Regions from separate parts of the Gilvimarinus sp. DA14 genome, predicted to be linked through region 3. Evidence: predicted binding sites of a transcription regulator. Region 3 holds the regulator's gene; each other region holds the start of a gene.

Region 1 (7,799 bases), 640 kb from region 3:
CTGCGTGATGAAAATGGCAGTATTTTGCAATGGCTCGGCACCAATACCGATATTCATGACATTGAAAAAGCGCAAGAAGAGCTCAAGGCGGCTAATCGCCGTAAAGATGAATTTCTGGCCATGCTTGCCCACGAGCTACGTAACCCGCTGGCACCCATAGGCTCTGCGGCCGAATTGCTGAAGCACTCCCGGACAGATCCCTCCATAGTGAAAAAAACGGCCGACATAATCTCCCGCCAGGTCGGCCATATGACAGGCTTGGTGGATGATCTTCTCGACGTTTCACGCGTTACCCGGGGGTTAGTGACACTGCAGCGGCAACCGGTAAACCTCAAGGCAATTGTGGACGACGCCCTGGAGCAGGTCAGTGCCATGATTGAGCAGAAGCGGCAAAAGTTACATATTGAGCTACACGAAAACCAGCCCATCGTTGAGGGCGACCGCACTCGGTTAACCCAAGTGGTAGCCAATATTCTTAACAATGCCAACCGCTATACCCCGGAGCAAGGCAATATATGGTTGCGCCTTGAGGCTGATGCGGAGCATATCCAGATCACGGTGCAGGACGATGGTATTGGCGTTGATAAAACGTTACTGCCCTATGTGTTCGAGTTGTTTACCCAGGCAGAGCGTTCGCCGGACCGTGCCCAAGGTGGGCTAGGTTTAGGCTTGGCGCTGGTTAAAAGCCTGGTCGAGCTACACGGCGGCAGTGTGGTAGCGCAGAGCGAAGGGGTAAATAAGGGCAGCCTATTCAAAGTAACACTGCCGCGCTCTTTGCAATCACAGGTGTCAAAACCAAACATTAGCGCCAACAACACATCTAACTCCGGCTCGCTCGATATTTTAATCGTGGATGACAATGTCGATGCTGCTGAAGCATTGTCCATGTTGCTTGAGGTACACGGACATCGACCTAGAGTTGATGACAGAGGTCATACAGCACTGAAACAAATGCAGGAGTCCGTACCGCAAGTCATGATTTTAGACATCGGCTTGCCCGATATGGATGGTTATGAATTGGCTAGAAAGATTCGCCAGGCATCATGCGCTGCCGGAGTAACATTAATTGCACTCACCGGTTATGGAAAAAGTGAAGATCGGGAGCGTTCCAAGCTCGCGGGTTTCGACCACCACTTGGTTAAACCTGTAGTGATCAATGAGCTTATGGCTATTCTTAATAATGTTTAAAGTGGTCAATTAGAATTGAAGAATCTTTAAGCGCAGGGCTGAGGCAATGCTGCCGAGATCAAAGTCGCTAAGATAAGAAGTTTCCGACGTAGCCTGCGTGCCTGAATCTCTGGAGCCGGCAGGATGAAAAAGGGCCGTTTGGCCCTTTTTCGCCAAGAGTTTAGCTTAATCCATTTTTTTCTCGATCTCGTCGCCGAGGTCTTCAGCGCCTTCTTCTATATCATGCCATGCTGAAGAGGTGGCTTCTTTGGTGTTCTCCCAAGCGCTTTCGCTAACGTCTTTGGTTTTTTCCCAGGCTCGTTGCAGGGCAGCGCTGGTCTTGTTCCACCAGTCCTCAGTGTACTCGGGCTGAGCTTTAAGCTCGCTCTGAGTCATTTCCAAATGAACTTTGTACTCTATTTCGTCAAAGTTTTTATGGTCAGGTTTGGGAACCACAGTGAACGAACCACGCTTTATCACAAGCTCATTACCGCCCAAACCCATCACCTCGCCAGTCTCGATAACCAACGAGTGCACTGACATGTTGTTGCCCAGCAGAATGTCTTCAACTTCACCCACTTCCTCGCCGGCACTGTCGTACACTTTGGCTTCTTCAAGGTCGCTCATGGAGTAGAGGCCTTCTGCCGCGAAAGCAGAGCTAGCAATTGACGTTGCAAGTACGGCGGGAAGCGCTAACTTTTGAAAATATTTCATACCAAATCTCCTAAAATGAAAAATTTTGCTTTGATTGAGTTAAAAATCCTTCTTTCATCGAAGTTAATTAACGCATCGCAACTGGCGTGCCACAGTTAAAATTTATTGGCGAGTCATTACCTCTTTGTTAGGTTGAGGATGGATGTTGAAATAAGAATCTGCGTTGCCAAGGGCCCTAATCGCCAGGCGAAACGAATAAGAAAGAAAATTTAGTCAACCGATTTAGAGGGATGGATTAACAGCAAGACAATAGAGGAGTGAGAACATGGTGATTGGCTTTTTTTGATTCTTGCCAAATTTTTGAATGCCAACTCGTTCATTGGTGTTTAGTGATGAATGTCGAAACTGGAGGAGCTGTTCTTATTAGTGGTATAAAACCCGATAAAACACCTTCGGCGGAAGATCACTTTTCCCGACAATAGATTGTTAGCCGAGAAAGGTTCGCTTTACCTCTGGATCAGACGTCCGACCTCAGACATCTGACACCAAATAAAAAGCCCCGCTTTCACAGGGCTTAAGCAGTGGAACTCCTTTTCCGGGTTATCGCTAATCCAGCATTACCGATTCAAATACTCCATTAACCATTGCATAGCCGGACGCTGCTGGCCGTTGCTGGTCATTAGGCCCGTACCTTCGCGCCAGGTGGCGCCAACCACATAGCCCCACAGGGTAATGCCGGCGACATTGGGGTGGTTGTAGAAGATGGGAAAGTGAGTCCGCATGTACTCCAGTTGCAGCTGGTCGTTGGACTCTTGAATGTCGTACTCGGAAATATACAAAGGCAACCCGAGTGATGCTATCTGATCCAACTTGTCTTCAATTTCCTGTGCGCTCCAGACGCGGGGGTTGTAAAGGCCGTGGGCTTGCAGGCCCAAGGCATCGACGTAGCCTGAGTTAACCGCTGGGCGAATCATAGCGATGATGGCATCTGTGTCCCAAGTCATAAAGTTGTAGTCGTTGTAAATCAGAACCGCGTTGGGGCAGTGTTCGCGCGCTAAGCGGAATGACTCGGTAATCCAGTCGCTGCCATAGGCGTTTTCGGCGTAATTGGCCGGGGCGTGCGAAGGTAAGGCCTCGTTAACCACGTCAATCATTTCGGTGTCGGGGTAGCGCTCGCAGTAATCGACAATCCATTCTTCGATTTCCGCGCGCTGCTCGGCGGCACTCAGCCCATCAATCCAGCTTGGGCGTTGGCTGCCCCACACCAGTACGTGCGCTTTAACCGGAATGCCACTGGCGCGGGCATAATCGTAAATGTCATCCAAAGGTCCCCAGTTATACTGGTCGCGGGTTCCCTCTACCGAGCCCCACTTGCCCTCGTTCTCGGGGGTGATCTGATCCCAGTACTGGGTAAAGTCCGATCTGACACTGCCGTTGGTGGTGATATTGCCCACAAAAAACTCGGGGAAATCGGGGTTACCTGGATTACCGCTTGAAGAGCTGCTGGAGCTTGACGACGAGCTGCCGTTGAACGGATTACCAAAGCCAATTGAGCCGCTGCAGTGCAGCATCTCCGAATACGAGCCCGCGCCGCATTCGCCGTCCCAGGCGCCGGTATTATCTTCCTGGTCTTCGGCCTGGTAGGTGACGTTGTTGACCATTACATAGTCCACTTGCACATCGCGGTCACCCGAGTCGTTGGTGAAGGCGACGCGCAGCTCGCCAGTGGCATCGGTATTGACGGTATAGTCCAGCATGCCGATGCTGAGGGTCCAGGTCTCGATCGTCTGACCGCCAATTTCCAGGCTGACGCTTTCATCGCCTACAACACCGCTCATACGCACGGTAATGCTGTTGTTGCCAGTGTCAGCGGAGGACGAACTGCTTGAGCTGCTCGAACTGCTTGAGCTTGAGCTCGAACTTGAGCTGGCAGAGCCGCCGCCCTCAACACTAAGGCTGATAAGCGTAGGAGTCGCATTGCCATCAGCGCAAAAGCCAAAGCTTGTGCTGCTGCCGGGGGAGATATTGGCATTGTAGGGCGCGGGTGAAACGCTGTCTCCGCTTAGGTTACCGTTCCAAAGGTTGGTAATATTGGCGCCATTCAGGCCCAGGCCGACGGTCCAGTTGGTGATGTTTGCACTGCCGTTGTTGGCAACGGCGACGTCGGCGCAGTAACCGGATCCCCATTGGTTTGAGACGTTAATAGTGGCTTCGCCAGAGCCGTCGGTAATAGCGTGTGCGGCGCTTGCGGTGGCAAGTGCCGAGGCGGCAAACAGTAAATTTATTCGATTTGTCATGGCTAACTCCTGTAAAAGTTGTAATGGGCTAAAGATGCTAACCAATGCCGCAATACATCCTTTGGGTTCGGGGCACTAAAGATATGACGAACCCTTTTTCGCTGAAGTTATTAAACTTTTTATGAGCGGCCGATTAGCGAACAGCAGGGGGATTTAAGATTGACAAATCCTTATTGTCAATTTGAATTTAAGTGGGTTGTGGGATTTAATGCCTTGGTTTTTAAGGTTGTGGCTTTCGTCACGTTTGCTTTTTTCTAATAGAAATATGTAATGGGTTGCTATATTCAAAGTTTGATTGAAAGCGGACTGACAACCGGAGAGAGATTGTGGATTGTGGCGTGCTGGTAGGAAAGCTAGTTCGTTAACAAAATATCAAACGCGGATTGTTATTGTGCTGGCAGTGTTGGAGATTAAAAATCCTCGCACAGTGTGCACTGTGCGAGGCAAGTGGCGAGAGCTTCCGACCCCAGGGTCGAAAGCGGCACCAGATTACTGATGGTCAACCCAAAAGTCGTACACAACCACTTCACCGTAGTTGTCCGGATCGCCGGTTTCGCTGCCTTCTTTATCGGCGTTACTTTGGGTGTAGTTACCAATTTTGAAGTAGGCATCGCCGTAGCTGCGGTCCATTACATAATCGTTGGAGCCATCGCGTACCAGGTATTGGCTAGCGTTGCCGGCGGCGTAAGCGCTACCCAGGTTGCCGTCTTCGCTGTAGTAAACATAGTGTTTGCCGTCTACCACATCGAAAATAACCTCATGGGTGGTGCCCAGGCTGTAGTCGTGTGACACAGTCACATCGCTGCGCAATTTGCCGCCGTTAAAGCTTAAGAACAAATGGCTGTCTTCCAGGCGCAGTACCAGCGCATCGTCAATACCTTCGTCTTTATTGCCGTGAATTTGCGTCGCCACCAAATGACTTTTTACGATGGGCAGGTGGGTAATGGCCTGCTTAACGTAAACCGTGTGTTGGCCCGAGGTGGTCCAGTAAATATCTTTACTGCCATCGGCTTCGCGCTCGCGCAACTCAGAGCGAATGTACTTGGAGTTGGGCGTGGTGCCATTGCCATCGCGCACAGGCGCGAAAAATACTATGCCGTTGCCTGCATCGTTGACATAAAAGTATTCGTTGTTTGGCTCGCCGCACAGAGTTTTATCTTCGACGCTGTCGGGGTAGGTAATTTTCCACTGGTTGCAGTTGTCCATTAAATCCGATGGAACCTCAGCGTTGCCATTATTGCCGCCGCCGTTATTACCACCACCGGTGTCGCCACCATCATCACCGCCGTTGTCGCCACCGCCGGTATCACCGCCATCGGTACCGCCTTCAGAGCTTACGCTAAATTCGGTGACTGAATTCCAGCTATTGGCAGAGTTACCGTGGCCGACATAGCGTACGTAGCGGGCTTCACTTTCGGTAACCGCAAAATTCTCTTCTGAGGTGCTGTTGCCGCTGCTTACGCCACTGTATAAAACCGTCTCCCAGTTGGAGCCATCAGTGCTGGTTTGAATATCAAACATGGAGTTGCGTTGGTCGCCTTTAAAAAACGCAATATTGACGCTGCCTACAGTTTGCGTAGCGCCCAAATCCAGCTCTAGCCAGGCGCCGTCGCCATTGCCCGACCAGCGAGTGTCCAGGTCGCCATCTATCACATTAGCGGCAACATTGCCGTCGTCGGTGCTGGCACTGGCGCTCACGCTGGTACTGCCCGAAGAGCTGCTGCTGGATGATGAAGACGATGAGGAGCCTGCCGATGAGGTGTCAATTTTGACTTCGGTAATGCTGTTCCAGTCATTTGAACTGTTGCCGTATCCCACAATGCGAACATAGCGAGCGTCTGAATCGGTAACGTCAAAGGTTTGTTCGCTGGTGGTGCTGCCCGGCTGGTCGCCAGTAAATACGGTCTGCCAGTTATTGCCGTTGGCCGAGGTCTGAATCTCCAGGGTAGAGGTGCGCTGGTCGCCTTTGTATAGGGCAATATCCAGTGAATCTACCGAGTAAACCTGGCCCAGATCGAATTCTATCCACTGGCCGTCGCCCTGGGCGCTCCAGCGGGTGGAAAGATCGTTATCCAAAGTGTTTTGCGGCGCGTTGCCATCGTCACTGGATGCGCTAACCGCAACCGGGGTGGCCGCATAGCTTGCGCCTGCGCTCGTTACGGCCAACGCCGCTGCCAGTAATTTTAAGCTAGAAGGAATAGGTAGTGAGTTGTTCATGGACTTGGTCTCTTGCAATTTTTATAGGTATTTCTTGGGTCGTTAAATGCTTGTTACTTAGCGAAACCCAAGGCCCTGGATCTGATGGGAATGTCCAAACGACAAACCAGAACTTTCGGTAACTGCGTGAACTTGATTTATTGGTTTACTTCACATCAGCGTTATCTTGCTGGTCGCTACTTGAGGTTGCAGCACGAGCAAGGCTCCCGTTAGCGATTTTTTGTTAGGGCTGTGCCAACGGGAGGTCAACAATAGTCTAGTTACTTCCAGTTTGTAAACCTATTTATCGCCCAATATTTATTACCAAATGGTTAATTTGTGATCTGGTTTGTTAATTTTGTCTCTTTCGGCGTTTGTTTTGGAGGCGAGCAATTGATAGCCCGTGAGTGCTAAATGGTTAGAGGCTGGCTTTGGCTGGGGTGAGGGTAAAGCAGGCGGTACTAGGGCTGTGAGCTAAGCTGGAGCCCACAAGCGGGGAGAGGGGCGTCAGACGTCCGACCACAGACGCCCAACGCACCCAGCATCAAACACTCAAATACTTCTGCACCAAATCCTCGTTTAACTCATCCATTGCACCGGTCGCCTCCACTTTGCCGCGCTCCATAATATAAAAGTGGTCGGCCACTTTACGGGCAAAGGGCAGTTTTTGTTCCACCAGCAGTACGGTTAAACCAAACTCTTCATTCAGGCGGCGGATTACATTGCCGATGTCGCGCACGACGTTAGGCTGAATACCCTCGGTGGGTTCGTCCAGAATCAGCAGCTTGGGGTCCAGCACCAAGGCACGGCCAATAGCCAATTGTTGTTGCTGACCGCCGGATAAATCGCCGCCACGGCGGTGTTTCATCTCTTGCAGCACCGGAAACAGCTCGTAGATCAGATCGGGTATTTTGCTCGCGCCATCGCCTCGCGCGCCCAGAGAGATCTTTAAGTTTTCCTCTACGGTTAATAGCGGAAAAATCTCCCGACCCTGGGGCACATAGCCGATGCCGGTACGGGCGCGATTTTCGGTAGAGGCTTTGCTGACGTCTTTACCGTTAAAAATGATGTTGCCGTCTTTAATGGGCAGCAAACCGGTCACGCATTTAAGCAAGGTGGTTTTACCCACTCCATTGCGCCCGATTAAACAGCCACAGCTGCCCTCGGGCAGTTCCAGATCCAGGTCCCAGAGAATATGACTCTGGCCGTAGTACTGGTTGATTGATTGTATGTTTAGCACGTTGTTGCTCCAGATTGACGGGGAACGGTGTACGGAGGGTGGGGGACGGAGGGAGTGAATTACAAGTTCGTTCTCCGTCCTCCGTTTCCCGTTATTCCCCCAAATAAACCTCAACCACTTTCGGGTCGCTCTGCACCTGATCCATACTGCCCTCGGCCAGTACCGAGCCTTGGTGCAGCACGGTTACTTTGCGGGCGATGGAGCGGACGAAAGCCATGTCGTGTTCCACCACGATGACCGAGTGT
Region 2 (7,799 bases), 1.4 Mb from region 3:
GGTGAGGCCAGTGGCTTTAGCGATGCCGAGTACGCTGAGTTGGGTGCGCAAGTGGTATCCGAGGCAGGTGAAGTGTTCACCGCAGCCGAGCTGATTGTTAAAGTAAAAGAGCCCCAGGCGCACGAGTGCAGACTGCTCAAACCCTCCCATAAATTGTTTACCTTTCTCCATTTGGCCGCTTCCCCTGACTTGGCGCGCAGGCTATGCGATATTGGTGTCACCGCCATTGGTTACGAAACCGTCGCCGATGAAGCTGGGCACCTGCCACTGCTGACACCTATGTCTGAGATTGCCGGGCGTCTGGCGGCTCAGGCCGGGGCGCATTATCTGGAAAAGCCCCAAGGCGGGCGCGGCATACTCCTGGGTCAAGTGGGCGGAGTGCCAGCCGCGCAGGTGACCGTTATCGGTGGAGGTATTGTGGGTACCCAGGCGGCGCGCGTGGCGCTGGGCTTGGGCGCCAGGGTCAGTGTTTTGGACACTTCGCTGGCACGCTTGCGGCAGCTTGATGAGCTTTTTGCCGGCAGAGTATCTTTAGAGTATGCAGCACCCGCGCGCGTCGCAGAGCTGGCGGCGCAAAGTGATATGTGTATTGGTGCTGTGCTCTTGCCGGGGGATAGGGCACCGCAATTGCTCAGTCGAAAGCAGGTTGCGCGGATGCGCCCGGGCAGTGTGCTGGTGGATGTGGCCATTGATCAGGGCGGTTGCTTTGCAACGTCTCAGCCGACCACACACACTCGGCCAGTCTATGAAGTGGACGGCGTGTTGCATTATTGCGTCGCTAATATTCCTAGTGCCGTGGCGCGAACGTCGACAATAGCGCTGTGCCATGCGACACTTCCGCTGGTAAAGATTTTGGCGCAAACGGGATTGTCGCATCCCCAGCTGCGGGCAGGTATAAATATTGAGCAGGGGAGGATTGTGCACCCTGTTGTTGCCCGCGCAGTGACCCAAGCTTGGAAATCGACGGCGCCATCTGAGGATTGAGCACAATAATGAAAGATAATTCGCCTTCATTTTTCGAAGGCATATCATTTCAACTGGCTAAGATCGGCATTATTTTGGCTTTTGTGGTGAGCTTTGTGATTAGCTCACTGCAGGTGTATATCGATTACAAAGCTCAATCTCGCGAGTTGGAGCAACTTATCGATCATGTGGTCGAAGTTGCCACCCCTCCAGCCGCTCGCGCCGTGCATACTTTGGATAACGATCTCGCCCTTGAAGTGGTCAACGGCCTGTTGACCTACCAGTTTATTGACGAGGTGGTAGTAAAAGACGAGCGCGGTAACATCCTTGCCGAAGTGCGCCGAGAACACTCCCACGAAGATGTCAGCTGGCTTAGCACTGTTGTCGCTGGAGAGGATTTTACCTACGCCTCTCAGCTCAAGGTCCCCGGCTATGGCCTTCAGGGCGCGGGTGAAATCATTTTTCGGGTTGATAAAAGCCTTGCCTTAGCGAGTTTTTACCGCCGCTCTGAAGTGAACCTGCTAGTGGGTATACTGCGCAATTTTCTGTTCGTGGTGCTTCTGTTTATTGCCTTTTACTTTATTCTTACCAAGCCTTTGGTGCGCCTATCCCAAGAGATTAATTCAATCGATCCAGACCAGCCCGGTGTCAGAAGACTAACCCCCTTAAAGGCACACCGCCGCGATGAGCTGGGTACGGTGATCAGTAGCAGTAACCAGTTATTGGATGTGGTTGAATTGTCTCTTGCCAAGCGACGGGCGGTCGAGTTGGCGCTGCGCAAAAGTGAGGAGCATCTCAGGCAAATCGTCGATAGCCTACCGGTGCTTATTGGTGCGCGAAATATCGAGGGGTACTATCTGTTCGCCAATAAAGCGCTGGCAGATACCCTGGGTTATACCCCGGAGCAAATGCGCAACGTGCATGTGCGGCAGTTACTAAAAGATTCCGTCCTGGACGTAGACACTATTCTCGCTAATGATTTGCGCGTTATTCGTGACGCTGAGGAGGTCGATGTCATTGAAGAGAGCTTTGTCGGTGCAGACGGCTCTCAACTGTATTTGCAAACTCACATGATGCCGCTGGATTACTACGACGAGAAAGTCAGCTTGGTGGTCTCGGTTGATGTAACAGAGCGAAAGAATGCGCAGGCCAAAATGGAGTACATGGCCCATCACGACGCACTTACCGGCCTGCCGAACCGGCTGCAATTGGTTGAAAGGCTCGAGCACGAAGCAAAGCGGGCTCAACGTCATGGGTATTATGGTGCGGTACTGTTTATTGACCTAGATAAGTTCAAAAATATCAACGATTCATTGGGACACCCGGTAGGTGACAGGATGTTGCAAGAGGTGTCTCGCCGGCTGCAGTCCTCGGTACGAGAGGAAGATCTGGTCGCCCGTCTCAGCGGTGACGAATTTGTGGTAGTTCTGACTGTACTGGATCAAAATATTGACACAGCTGCGTTAAAGGCTGGTGAAATCAGCGAAAAAATACGCTCTTTAATCTGTGTTCCGTATCTACACGAGGATATGGAGTTACGTGTAACTTGCAGTGTTGGGGTGGTTATCTATCCCGATAAAAACAACAGTGTGCACGAATTACTTCGCTATGCAGATACTGCTATGTATCAAGTGAAAGAGACTGGGCGCGATGCGATTGAGTTCTTTAACGAAGAAATGGCGCATAAGGTTAGTCGTCAATTGGTGCTGGAGGGCGATTTACATCGCGCGCTCGAGGACCGTCAGTTTGCCCTGCATTATCAGCCTAAAATTGATGTAGTTACTGGCAATGTGGTTGGCGCTGAGGCTCTCTTGCGCTGGCATCATCCGGAAAAGGGAAATGTTTCCCCGCTGGAGTTTATTCCAGTGCTGGAAACGTCCGGTTTGATTTTACAAGTAGGACATTGGGTTATTGAGCAGGCCTGCAGCGACTTAGAGTCTTGGATTGACCGGGGGCTTTGGCGTGAAGGTATGAGGCTTAGTGTTAATATCAGCCCACGGCAATTTCGTCGCGATCGCTTTGCCGATGATGTTATACAAACATTGGATAAATACCACTTGCCCTTCGATGTGTTGGATATGGAGGTAACCGAAGGTATTGTCATTCAGCAGGTAGATGAAACCATTGCCACTATGACCCGCTTACAAGCCCACGGGGTAAGCTTTTCCTTGGATGATTTCGGCACCGGGTATTCGTCTATTAGTTACTTAAAGCGCTTGCCTGTAGCAACACTAAAAATTGATAAGAGTTTTATCCGCGATATTATCGTTGATCACAGTGATCGAGTGCTGGTCGAAACCATTATTACCATGGGGCGCTTGTTGGAGCTCGAAATTGTAGCAGAAGGGGTTGAGCAGTTAGAGCAGCTCGATATTCTGCGCGATTATGGCTGTCACTGTTATCAGGGCTTTTATTTCAGCCCTGCGGTGGGAAAAGATCGGTTTGAGTCGTTCCTTGCGGATAAGGCTTAGCTCAAGCGCCCAAGCAAATACGGAATGGCTGTTTCCACACGCAGTATGCGTGGCCCCAGAGTAACCCCCTGAAAGCCTCTTTGGCAAAAACTATTCAGTTCTTTATCGAGAAAGCCACCCTCTGGCCCAATGGCTAAAACCAGAGGTTCTTGTATCTGGTAAGGGCAGGGGTGCTCAACATAGGGGTGAGCGATCAGCTTTTTATCTTCACCGCAATAGTTTTCAAGCTGATCTTCTATAAAAGGACGAAACCGCTTGGCAAAGGTTATTTGCGGTAATTGTGTGTCACAGCTTTGTTCCAGGCCCAGGATTAGCTCCTCGGTTAACTTCTGTGGTGTTAACTGCGGGGACTGCCAGTAGCTTTTCTCTACCCGTGCACTTTGCAGTAATACGATATCTTTTATTCCCAAGGCGGCCATATTTTGCAGGCTGCGTTTGAGCATCGGGGGGCGGGGAAGCCCGAGGATAACGCGTATTTTTGCCGCGCAAGGGGGCGCTTGGTTTAGCTCAATGGCCAAGGTGATGGCTTCTGTGCTGAGCTTGGTGATAATCCCGCTGCCGATATGGCCGCCCAGTAAACCAACTTTTAAACTGTCGCCGATACGCGCCTTTTGTATACGGGTGATATGTTCGATGCGCCGCGCATCACGAATCTCGGCGATGTTTTCTGAGCGTAAATCTTCGGGTAATAGCAGAATTAGGTTCATAGGCGCCTTAAAAGTGGCGCCCCGGAGACGATTTGAACGTCCGACCTGCCGCTTAGGAGGCGGCTGCTCTATCCAACTGAGCTACCGGGGCATATTGGCTAAGGGCATTTTGTGCGCCTCAAACAACGGGGCGCTATTGTAAAAAAAATTGCCCGTTAACGCCATGCCCCAACATATGGTCAGGCTTTGACAACAGTATTGGACAAAGAGCTATTAGTGGTGCCGCCTTTGGCGTTGTACAGCTCGCTGGATTCCGTTTTACCTTTGATTAAATTGACTAAGCGTTTAAGGGTCTGCTGCGAGCGGCCAATCAACTTACCATTGATCTCATTGCGCTTTTTGCAGTGCGCCAGTGTTTGCTGGAGCTCTTCCCAAGCGGAAATCATAGGTGTTAATTCAGTTTGATTTTGCATATAGCTTAACCAGCCGTTACTGTCGGCAGGTAGCGATAAGCTTTTCAGTAGCGCGGTTCGTTCGCCGGCATGCGCCTCGAGAATATTGATGTATTCCGATTTGGCTTCTACCAACGTAGCGAGCGCCTCATGATCACGCTGCTTAAGGATTTCTGACTCTTGCTGTAATAGAGTTAACAGTTGCTCAGCAGCTTGTTGGTCGCGTGCGAGCATTTCCCGCACAAGTTGGGGATTGACTGACATAAGTTATACCTCGGGCGAGGAGTGAGGTAGGTTGGGGCCACCTCAATCCAGGCTTTTAGTGTTAGCCGAGCAGGTCGTCTTGCGCCAGCATGGCTTCGGCCAGGCGCTCAGCGTTAATTTCGAAGCGGCCCTCGGCAATCGCCTGTTTAACAGCGGATACTTTGTCGCTGTTAACCTCGGATGCACTGCCAATTGCTGCTTCAAGTTTATTCAGGCTCTGGGCCTCGGAGCTTAACACCACGCTCTCCGAACTCCTTTCCGGACTTTGAGTTGCACGGTTGCCCGCGTCGCTGCGGTTTGCCGTGTTTGAGGTGCCACTGCCCCTTTGGGTAAGTGTGCTGCCCGGCTTTACGGTGTTACTGGTATCGATAGCCATAATTTTCCCAACCTTACATTAATTACATGACCGAAACTTATGTCACGAGACGGCAGTTGCACGTCTCGCTTATCCGCTATCGGCGGGGGTCTCGATAACTTTAGTGCGATTAATAACTTTTTTGTGCACCACTGCCCACTTTATGGCTAAAAGTTGGCCGCGACCCGCCCTTGCGAGACGATATGGGCGCGAATGATACGCTCTGAGCTCAAATTACGCACCCGAATCTGCTCACCGATGCGGCCACTCGACAGGGCCTCGGCCTGTGTGGCGACACTAATGGCGCCACTGCCCGACTCTAAAGTGACCACATCGCCTCGGTTGATCGCCAGTGGCTCCTCAACCAGCGCTGGGCGAAAGGGTTCGCCGGCTTCTATAGGACGCTTGAGCTGTTTGCCAATCAACCTCTGGTTGTCCGTAAAGTAGCCAGACCTGAGATCGGAACCCGGCATCATGACTATTTCTAGATCGCTCTGGCTGATGACCTCTTGTCGCCCCATTCCTCGGCGAGCGACGAGAATTTGGCGGTAAATATCCACCTGGGCTCCCAGATAAATTTTCCATGGGGCCTGGCCGTCGCAGCGTGCCAGGACACTAACAGAGCCGCCGTCGCCGGTTAAATCGCGCACCTCGAAATCTATGGGTTGCGAGCAATTGGCCAGTTTTAGGCGTCTGTCCAGCGCCGCAACGTCGATTTCGACTCGCTCGGAGTGCTCGCCATAATGCCGCTGCAGGTAGTTGTGCGCCTGTTTTAGCAGGGCGCTTAAGTCATGATGCTCAGCGGCCTGTAGCGACTTGACGCTGCCTGCGGTGACGACCAGCAAGATAATGGCGCAAAAATTTCGTACCAGCGTCATAGTGTCCTATCCTAATAAAGACGGCGCGATGCTTTAATAACAGCTAAACTCCGTCAAATTTCAGCCGATAACTGGTTAATACGGTTGAATTAGCAAGGTTTGTGCCTGCAGACGAAAGTCTTAAACCTAAACTGGCAGCGACAGCTGAACCGATAATAATTGAGTGAGGGTGGCCCCCATTCTTTAGCGTAATAATGAGGTCCGTATGGCTGGTGTACTAGATAGCGTCAATCAAAGAACCCAATTGGTGGGGCAAAACCGGCTGGAGCTGTTGTTGTTCCGGCTCTCGGGCCAGCAACTCTACGGCATCAATGTCTTCAAGGTAAAAGAGGTATTACAGTGCCCCAAGCTGAATGAAATACCGGGGCGCAGTGGTGTTGTGCGCGGCGTTGCGCATATTCGCGGCGGCACTATTCCGATTTTGGATATGAACCTCGCGATCGGTCGCAAGCCGTTGGAAGATATCGAAAACTGCTTTGTGATTATCACCGAATACAACCGGACTTCGCAGGGCTTTTTAGTTCGCGGCGTCGAGCGCATCGTCAATATGAACTGGGGTGACATCCACCCGCCGCCGCAGGGGGCAGGTAAAGAGCACTACTTGACCGCGGTGACAGAAGTAGATGACAAGCTGGTGGAAATTGTCGATGTTGAAAAAATCCTCGCCGAGGTTTCGCCCATCAGCGAAACGATCAGCGCCGGGGTGGTGGAAGATGGCCTGAGTGAGCGCGTAGTCAAGAAGCAGATTTTGATCGTGGACGACTCCACCATTGCCCGAAAACAAATTCAGCGGGTGGTGGAATCCATGGGTATAGCCACCACCGTGAAGAAAGACGGCCGGGAGGCGATTGAGTTTTTGCATTCACTGCTGGAGGATGGCAAGGACCCGCTCAATGAGCTGATTATGATTATCTCAGATATTGAAATGCCGGAGATGGATGGTTATACATTCACCGCCGAAGTGCGAGCAAACCCCCAGTTGAAGGATATGTTCATTATATTGCACACGTCCTTAAGCGGTGTATTTAATGCCGCCATGGTGAAAAAGGTAGGGGCGGACGATTTTCTGGCCAAGTTTCACCCGGATGAATTGGCCAAGCGAGTCAACGATCGGGTACTGGCTATTACCGGTGAAGATCTTTTGTCTGAAAGTGAGTAAAATCAGCGAATTAGACGCTTTAGTTCATCTAAAACGTTCGCTAGGCGAACGTGTCAGGCAGGGTCGTTTATGAGTAGCCAGTTCCGAGGTTCTGAGCAGCAAATGGAGCAGGCGGAGTTTGATCACTTCCGCCAGTTTTTGCAGGATGCCTGTGGCATTGCGCTGGGAGAAAATAAGCAATACCTGGTCACCAACCGGGTACGACGGTTGCTGGAGGAGCACGGGCTGCACAGCTTCGGCGAGCTTATCACCGAGTTAAAACGCAATTCGAATCGCAGTCTGCGTGATCAGGTTATCGATGTGATGACCACTAACGAGACGTTTTGGTTTCGCGATACCTATCCTTTTGAGCATTTAAAAAACAAGTTATTGCCGGAGCTAATGGCGCCGGCTAATCGCATGTACGGGCCTGTGCGTATTTGGTCGGCAGCCTGTTCTTCTGGCCAGGAGCCTTACTCTTTGAGCATGACGGTCGAAGAGTACAAGCGCAAAGCCATGGGCACCCTGAGCCGACCGGTGCAAATTGTCGCGACTGACCTTTCTTCGATTGTTTTGCAGCAGGCGCGCCTGGGCGAATATGACCGATTATCCGTGATGAGAGGTTTATCGC
Region 3 (7,799 bases):
TCGACCAGAAAAATGGGCGCATCACATACAGTGGCAATGCCCTGTTACAACAGGGGTCACTATTGATAAAAGCAGACACCATTACGGTGGAGTTTACCCCCGACAACAGCGTTAAGGTCGTCACCGCCAAGGGCAAACCTGCTCACTTCCAACAAAAGCCCAGCGCCGAACGCGGCATAGTCAGTGCCGAAGCCAACGAAATTGTCTATGACAGCGCCAACAACACCGTTTCTATGACCGAAGCTGCCAAGCTCGAGCAGGACGGGGCGATTATGCGCGGACACAGCATTCACTACGATCTGACCCAAGAGCTGGTTAACGCCCAGAGCGATGCCGAGGGCCAGGACCGTATTCAAATGACCATTCCACCGGCGGCAATCGAGCAGTAAGCATGGCAACACTGAAAGCCCAAAACCTGGCTAAAAGCTACAAAGGCCGCCAGGTTGTTATCGATGTTTCCCTCAGCGTCTCCAGCGGCGAAATCGTCGGCCTACTGGGCCCAAACGGCGCCGGTAAAACCACCTGCTTTTACATGATTGCAGGTCTGGTTAAAGCCGATCGCGGCAGTGTCAGCCTGAACGAACAAGACCTCACCTCACTGCCGATTCACGGGCGTGCCCGCGCCGGTATTGGTTATCTGCCGCAAGAGGCCTCGGTGTTTCGCAAGCTTTCGGTGGCCGATAACATTCTCGCCATTTTGCAAACTCGCAAAGATCTCAGTGCCGAGCAGCGCAAGGATGAGCTGGAATCTCTGATGCACGAGTTTCACATCACTCACATTCGCGACAGCCTGGGCATGGCTCTGTCTGGCGGCGAGCGGCGCCGCGTTGAGATCGCCCGCGCCCTGGCCACCAACCCCGCGTTTATTTTGCTAGATGAACCCTTCGCCGGGGTCGACCCCATTTCGGTGAGCGACATTCAGCAGATTGTGCGCCACCTGAAAGACCGGGATATCGGCATTTTGATCACCGATCACAATGTGCGCGAGACGCTGGGCATCTGCGAAAAAGCCTATATTGTGTCCGAGGGACATATCATCGCCGAAGGCAACTCAGAGGACATCCTCAGTAATGCGAAGGTACGCAAAGTGTATCTGGGCGAAAACTTCATGCTCTAAGCGCCCACATCGCCTCAGCCCATCTTGACTTTTAAATTTTTTTGCGCCTCAGGCATAAACATTGCTTAAACGTGTTGCCTGCGAGCAGTAGGCTGACTACACTCTGCGATTAATGCCCGAAAGAAACATCAAAAATTATGAAGCAATCGCTACAGCTTAAGCTGGGCCAACAGCTCACTATGACACCTCAACTGCAGCAGGCCATTCGCCTGCTGCAGTTGTCTACTCTGGATTTACAACAGGAAATCCAAGAGGCGCTAGACTCCAACCCTATGCTGGAAATGGAGGAAAACCTCGACAGCGAACAGAGCGATAAAAACTCTGAAGCTAACGACACCCATGAGACCGCTGAGGCGCGCGAAACGGCTAACGCCACTTCCGAGACACCAACTAACAGCAGTGACAACGATGGCGACCCCCAGGCCGACAGCGAGTGGAGTGAGGCCATCCCCCAAGACCTACCCGTCGACACCAGCTGGGATGACGTCTACGAAAGCTCTGGCCCCGCGCTGCCGGCCAGTAATTACGAAGGCGATGACAGCGATTTTGAAAGCCGCCGTGGCAGCACCGAATCTCTGTACGATCACTTGATGTGGCAGCTCAATCTCACGCCCCTGTCCGAGCGCGACGAGCTGATCGCCATGGCAATCATCGACGCCGTCGAGCCCAGTGGACTACTTAGCACCACCCTAGAAGAGATATACGAAGGCCTCAGCGAAAACCTCGAAGAGCTTGAGCTAGACGAAGTTCAGGCGGTTAAACGCCGCCTGCAACAGTTTGATCCCTCGGGGGTGTGCAGTGAAAACCTGACCGACTGTCTGCTGGTGCAACTGTCCCAGTTCGATAAATCCACTCCATTTCTCGACGCCGCAAAGCTGATCGTACAGCAGTACCTACCTCTACTTGGCAGCCGCGATTACCGCCAATTGATGCGTAAAACCCGTCTCAAAGAGCCGGAACTTGCCCAGGCGGTGGCGCTGATAAAGAGCCTCAATCCGCACCCGGGTGACATTATCGACACCCGCGAAACCGAATACGTGGTGCCGGATGTGTTTGTCGAGAAGCGCGAGGGGCGCTGGACAGTGGAGCTAAATCCGGACATCGCGCCACGCCTGCGCATTAACACGGGCTATGCATCACTGGTAAAACGCGCCGACTCCAGCCGCGAAAACACCTTTTTAAAGAACAATTTACAAGAGGCGCGCTGGTTTTTGAAAAGCCTGCAAAGCCGAAATGAAACCCTGTTAAAAGTGGCCACCTGCATCGTAGAAAAACAACGCGGTTTTCTCGACTATGGCGCCGAGGCCATGAAGCCTCTGGTGTTGCACGATATCGCCGAGCTGGTAGAAATGCACGAATCGACCATCTCGCGGGTGACGACGCAAAAGTATATGCACACCCCACAGGGTATTTTCGAGCTGAAGTACTTTTTCTCGTCCCACGTCAGTACCGATTCAGGGGGTGAATGTTCCTCGACCGCAATTAGAGCTATCATTAAAAAGCTGATTGCCGCCGAAAACCCGAAAAAGCCCCTCAGCGACAGCAAGATCACGCAAATGCTGGCCGAGCAAGGCATTCAGGTTGCCAGGCGCACCATCGCCAAATACCGGGAATCTCTCAATATTCCGCCGTCCAACGAGCGTAAAAGCCTGGTGTAACATTTCCGGGGCGGCGCAAACTGCCGCCCCAGACAACAGAGGACTCTAGTATGCAAGTGAACATCAGTGGTCATCATTTGGAAATTACCGATGCCATCAATAACTATGTACACACCAAGCTGGAGCGTTTGACCCACCACAGCGAATTTATTACCAGCATCAACGTCATTCTCGAAGTCGAAAAAAACACCCAAAAAGCCGAAGCTATTATTCACGTCAATGGCAAAGATATTTTTGCCGACGCTGACTCCGAGGATCTTTACGCCGCCATCGACGCCCTAACCGACAAGCTTGATCGCCAGTTGATTAAGCACAAAGAAAAGCTGAAAAGCCACCGCTGATATCATGCAAATAGATCAAATACTCTCCCCCCAGCGTACCCTATGTCGCATCGAAGGCGTGAGTAAGAAGCGCGCCCTGGAAATTCTCGCCAACACCATTGCCGAGCAGGTGCCGGGAATGGATGCCGATGATATTTTCAGGCGGCTTATCGCACGGGAAAAGTTAGGCTCCACCGGCATCGGCCATGGCATCGCCATTCCCCACTGCCGTATTCCCGGCTGCGACTCCACCCTCGGGGCACTCATCACCCTTGAAGAGCCCATCGACTTCGACGCTATCGACGGCGAAGCGGTGGATGTCGTATTTGCCATGCTTGTTCCGGCCGAAGCCGAAGATGACCATTTAAAAACCCTGGCAGCGCTTGCCTCAGCATTAAATGAAGCGCCCTACCGTGACGCCTTGCGCCGGGCCGAGTCGCCAGAGCAGCTGTATCAAGCCGCAATAGATCAGCCGGATTAAATACCATGCATTTAGTGATTGTCAGCGGGCTATCGGGCTCGGGTAAAAGTACAGCCCTGAATGCGCTGGAAGATGCGGGCTACAACTGTATCGACAACCTACCGGTCAGCTTACTGCCGGCGCTGGTGGCGCAAATCCAGGTTCACAAAGACGCTGAAAATCAGAACTTTGCCATCGGCATAGACATTCGCGACGCCTGGCAAGACTTGGGTATTTTTCCGCAGATGGTGCATACCCTGAAAGACGCCCATTTGCCATTCACTGTGGTGTTTCTGGATGCCGAAACCAAGAAAATTGTGCAGCGCTTCAGTGAAACCAGGCGCAAGCATCCCCTGAGCGATAAGCATCGCCACCTGAATGAGGCGATTAACACCGAGCACCAGCTGCTCGGCCCCATGCGCGATACCGCCGATATCGTCATTAACACCACCGATTTAAATCTGCATCAGCTGCGCGATTTAATTAAAACCCGAGTGGCTGAGCCTGCCAGTGAAGGCATGGCGATACTGTTTGAATCTTTCGGTTTCAAGCATGGCCCGCCGAACAACGCCGACCTGGTGTTCGACGCCCGCTGCCTGCCCAACCCACACTGGGATCCAAACCTGCGCCGACAAACCGGTAAAGACGCCGACGTTATTTCGTTTCTAGACAAGGAACCGCTGGTGCAGCAGATGTATCAAGACATCAGCCATTTTTTGGATCGTTGGTGGGAACACTACCAAGCCAACAACCGCAGCTACATCACCATCGCAATCGGTTGTACTGGCGGCCAGCACCGCTCGGTGTATTTGTGTGAAAAACTACAACAGCATTTTAGCCGCAGCCTGGAGAACGTTCAGGTTCGCCATCGCGAGCTGAATGACAATTTGCACGAGTCCCATTAATGCCACAACGCACTGTCACCATCGTCAATCGCAAAGGCCTTCACGCCCGCTCCGCGGCCAAGCTGGTGGCACTGGGCAAAGAGCTACCCTGCAAGGTGGAGATACATCACTGCGATAAAAGAGCCGATTGCACCAGCATGATGGCCCTGATGATGCTGGCTGCGGGCCTGGGAACAGAAATTTGTGTGCACGCTGAGGGTGAACGCGCCGAAGACGCCCTCAACGCTGTATGCCAACTGATTGAAGCGGGCTTTGACGAGCTCAACGAAGAGTAAACGCTGTGAACGATACAATAGATTACGACGAAGAATTTGACGAAGGCCCCAGTAAAAGCCAGCGCAAAAGAGAAATGCACGCCCTGCAAGAGTTGGGACAACAGCTCACCGAATTAAGCGACACTCAGCTGGCCAGTATCGAGCTGCCAGAGGAAGTACACGCCGCCATCGTCGAGATGCATCGAATTCGTCAGCGCGAAGCGCGCCGTCGGCATTTGCAGTTTATCGGCAAAATGATGCGCAAGGTCGATGGCGATGAGGTCAAAGCTCGTCTGGAGGCGATCAAAGCCCAGGGCTCTTTGAGCGTGCAACGTCAGCATTTAATTGAGCAGTGGCGCGATCGCATGCTCTCGGGCGACAAACAGGCAGTGTCAGATTTTATCGAAGCCTATCCCAACGTCGATATTCAGCACCTGCGTCAGTTGGTGCGCCAGGCGCAAAAAGAAAAATCGCAGAATAAACCGCCCGCCCATGCGCGCAAATTGTTTCGCTGCCTACGCGACACTCTGGCCGAGGCCGATTGATTCAAAAAAATAAGGCGCCGCTATCACTCGGCGCCAAGATCTTCGGCAACGCCTTCAAACTCAGATACCGGGTCGTCCCAACTGCCGCTAATTTTGTAGCTGACGCTGGTTACCTTATTCATCTGGTCTTCAAATAATTTACTGAGCACAAACACCCCGGCAGCTGCCGGCAGGCCCGCTGCCAAAGCGGCAATCACGGTTAAATTCCCCCCCATGGGGATGGTCGCCACCAGCCGGGTATCCAAGGTTTGCTCGACCAAATCCACCGCCCCCAAAAGCTGCATCCGCCCCGACGGGCTCTGCATCTGCACAGGCTCGGTTATATTCAAGGTGCCACTGGCAAAGGTTAAGCCACCGTTGATATGGTCGAAGGTCAATCCGCTTTTATAAAGATCGGAAAAATCCAAGCGCACCCGGCGTGCCAGAGAATCAAAATTAAACAGCCCCATCAAACGCAGCAAGCCCTCGCTGGCACCGGCATTGGTGCGAATAAAACGCCCCTGTTCGATATTGGCCTGCACCTGGCCGACCAGCTTTGCCAGGGCAAAATCCTGCGGCGCTCCCGGCCAACCCAAATCCAGACCATAGCGCGCCGACTCACTTTCAATACTGGCGGGCGCACCCCAAGCGCTTAACACCTGCCCCATATCTGTGGCGCTCAGCAGGGCCTGTAACTCAGTTTGCACGCCCTCTTCGTTCAACAATACAGACACTTGCGCACCACTGCTCGGCGCTACGCCAGCCACACCCAAACCCCGTATATCGCCTTGCACATCGACAAAGTTCAGCCGTCCCGGCTCTGGGCGAAAAGCGAACTGCCACTGACCATAGGGCTTATCATCTACACTTACCGCCGCCACAGATACATCGACTGCAGGCCAGGTTTGCAACTGCTGCCACACCTTTGCCACCGGGCCATTGTCATTTTCACCCTGCTGTTGCTCGGAGTCATTCGCAGCGGGTTCCAATAAACTTGCGGGTAAATTCAAACTGACTAAGTCCAGCTGCAAAGGCTCTCCGGCAGCCATGGGCCAGAACAACTCACCGCTTGCCAATGGATGCTCCAACCCCAGCAGCCAGGCTTCAGGCAGCTGCTTGAAACTCAGCGCCAGGTCCTGCAATTTCAGCCCGGCTATGCTGTGCTGCTTGAGTAGAATTTCGGCTTCAATGGGTATACCAAGGGTCGCACCGGCATTAGCGAAGTCTGCATCCGAGCCTTGGCCGCGCATTGTTTTAACTTTGTCCCAGGTGCTCAACCAAGCCTGCGGGTCAATCGAGTTTAGCTCGCCGGTAATACGCAGTGCGGGTTCGGCGGCAAGCTCGGGCTCTCCGCCCAAACTGATAGCACCGCCCATTAGTTTTTTACCGTCCTGTGTCAAGTGCAACATGGCCCGCAAACGATCCAGATAGTGCACATCCGCCAGCGCCGTCTGGGCGCCGAGAATATAATTTAACGTCAGCAGTCCCGATTCCCCTTTCGGTTTGCCGAGAGGCGCAGGTAGATCAATAGCCGCACTGTGCAAATCCGCCTCGACCGACACCGCAGCTACCCGCGCATCATCACTGGCGTCTGGCTCGCGCGAGTAGTTGTGATTTAGCTCAATGTGTACATCCAAGGGTAACTGGCCGCGGACAAAATTCAGCATTGGCTGACCGCTCCAATCAGCCAGCTGGACAGCGCTGGCGGCAGCTTTAACATCAATAGTGGTGAGAGCTGTAGCATGCTCATCGCGCACAGTGCCAATATCAATATGAGTGGGTGAGCCAAACAGCTGAGCGGTCAGATCCTCGGAGTCCAGCCCTGTTGCAGAATCGTAGGAAATTCTGCCGCTCAAGTCGGACAGCTCGAGATTGAAATTATCCAGCGCAAACATGGAAGCATCCACATCCATGGTCAGCTTTTGATAGGCGCCTTGCGCGCCCGACTGTAGCGGAATTCCCAGATCCACCGCGGCGAGCAAATCGCCGTGCAGATACCAGCTGTCCATCTGGCTGCCGACATAGCGACGCAGAACACTCTGGCGCAAAATCCGCAGGCCATCGCTGGCAATACCGTCGACCTTGCCGGTCAGCTGAAGCCACTTGCCATCATCATGCGGGTTATCACTGAGAGTGATATGCGTATCGACAATGGCACTGTTATAAATCTCGCCAACATTAATACGACCGTGCAAATCACCGTCATCCACCACTAAGCGGCCACTGACATCCTGCACCGGCGGCCAATCCGGGTGATAGAGAAACGACGCCTTCTGCAGCTGTAAATCCAACCCCACGCTGTAGGCTTGCGGGCCTTTTTCATTCAAGGTGCCGCGATAAATAAAAGCGCCTCGCTCGGCAACTCCTGGATTATTGCGACCAATGCCGCGCTGCAAATAATCGGTGAGCGACTGCGGCACCACCTCGGGTAAATACTTGCGGTACTGCTCAGCCAATACGTCGGTGGCCGTCAGAGCGATGGTTAAATCAATGGGGCCAGTGTTCCGCTTAATAGGTAGTGACAGATGAAACACGCCCCGCGCCCGCTCGGCGCCATCACT

Evidence for each region. Region 3 encodes sigma-54, which starts transcription at its own class of promoters, with help from an activator protein. Its sites were predicted from a motif close to TGGCACANNNNTTGCNNT; they were not measured.
Region 1: the regulator sigma-54 is predicted to act here: its motif matches at 1,956-1,973, upstream of NHM04_RS00065 (PRC-barrel domain-containing protein).
Region 2: the regulator sigma-54 is predicted to act here: its motif matches at 6,120-6,137, upstream of flgA (flagellar basal body P-ring formation chaperone FlgA).

What each region holds. Positions count from the first base shown of each region.
Region 1 covers NZ_CP100350.1:12,682-20,480, forward strand. The annotation lists gene NHM04_RS00060 (PAS domain-containing protein) at 1-1,188, shown strand, start outside; gene NHM04_RS00065 (PRC-barrel domain-containing protein) at 1,354-1,881, opposite strand; gene NHM04_RS00070 (endo-1,4-beta-xylanase) at 2,439-4,118, opposite strand; gene NHM04_RS00075 (discoidin domain-containing protein) at 4,608-6,335, opposite strand; gene urtE (urea ABC transporter ATP-binding subunit UrtE) at 6,859-7,554, opposite strand; gene urtD (urea ABC transporter ATP-binding protein UrtD) at 7,646-7,799, opposite strand, start outside.
Region 2 covers NZ_CP100350.1:757,352-765,150, reverse strand. The annotation lists gene ald (alanine dehydrogenase) at 1-984, shown strand, start outside; gene NHM04_RS03215 (bifunctional diguanylate cyclase/phosphodiesterase) at 993-3,434, shown strand; gene NHM04_RS03210 (16S rRNA (uracil(1498)-N(3))-methyltransferase) at 3,431-4,141, opposite strand; tRNA gene NHM04_RS03205 (tRNA-Arg) at 4,156-4,232, opposite strand; gene NHM04_RS03200 (flagella synthesis protein FlgN) at 4,321-4,797, opposite strand; gene flgM (flagellar biosynthesis anti-sigma factor FlgM) at 4,859-5,173, opposite strand; gene flgA (flagellar basal body P-ring formation chaperone FlgA) at 5,320-6,030, opposite strand; gene NHM04_RS03185 (chemotaxis protein CheV) at 6,236-7,189, shown strand; gene NHM04_RS03180 (protein-glutamate O-methyltransferase CheR) at 7,259-7,799, shown strand, end outside.
Region 3 covers NZ_CP100350.1:3,331,040-3,338,838, reverse strand. The annotation lists gene lptA (lipopolysaccharide transport periplasmic protein LptA) at 1-389, shown strand, start outside; gene lptB (LPS export ABC transporter ATP-binding protein) at 392-1,117, shown strand; gene NHM04_RS14590 (RNA polymerase factor sigma-54) at 1,255-2,775, shown strand; gene hpf (ribosome hibernation-promoting factor, HPF/YfiA family) at 2,826-3,116, shown strand; gene ptsN (PTS IIA-like nitrogen regulatory protein PtsN) at 3,118-3,576, shown strand; gene rapZ (RNase adapter RapZ) at 3,582-4,460, shown strand; gene NHM04_RS14570 (HPr family phosphocarrier protein) at 4,460-4,735, shown strand; gene yjgA (ribosome biogenesis factor YjgA) at 4,741-5,259, shown strand; gene NHM04_RS14560 (YhdP family protein) at 5,283-7,799, opposite strand, start outside.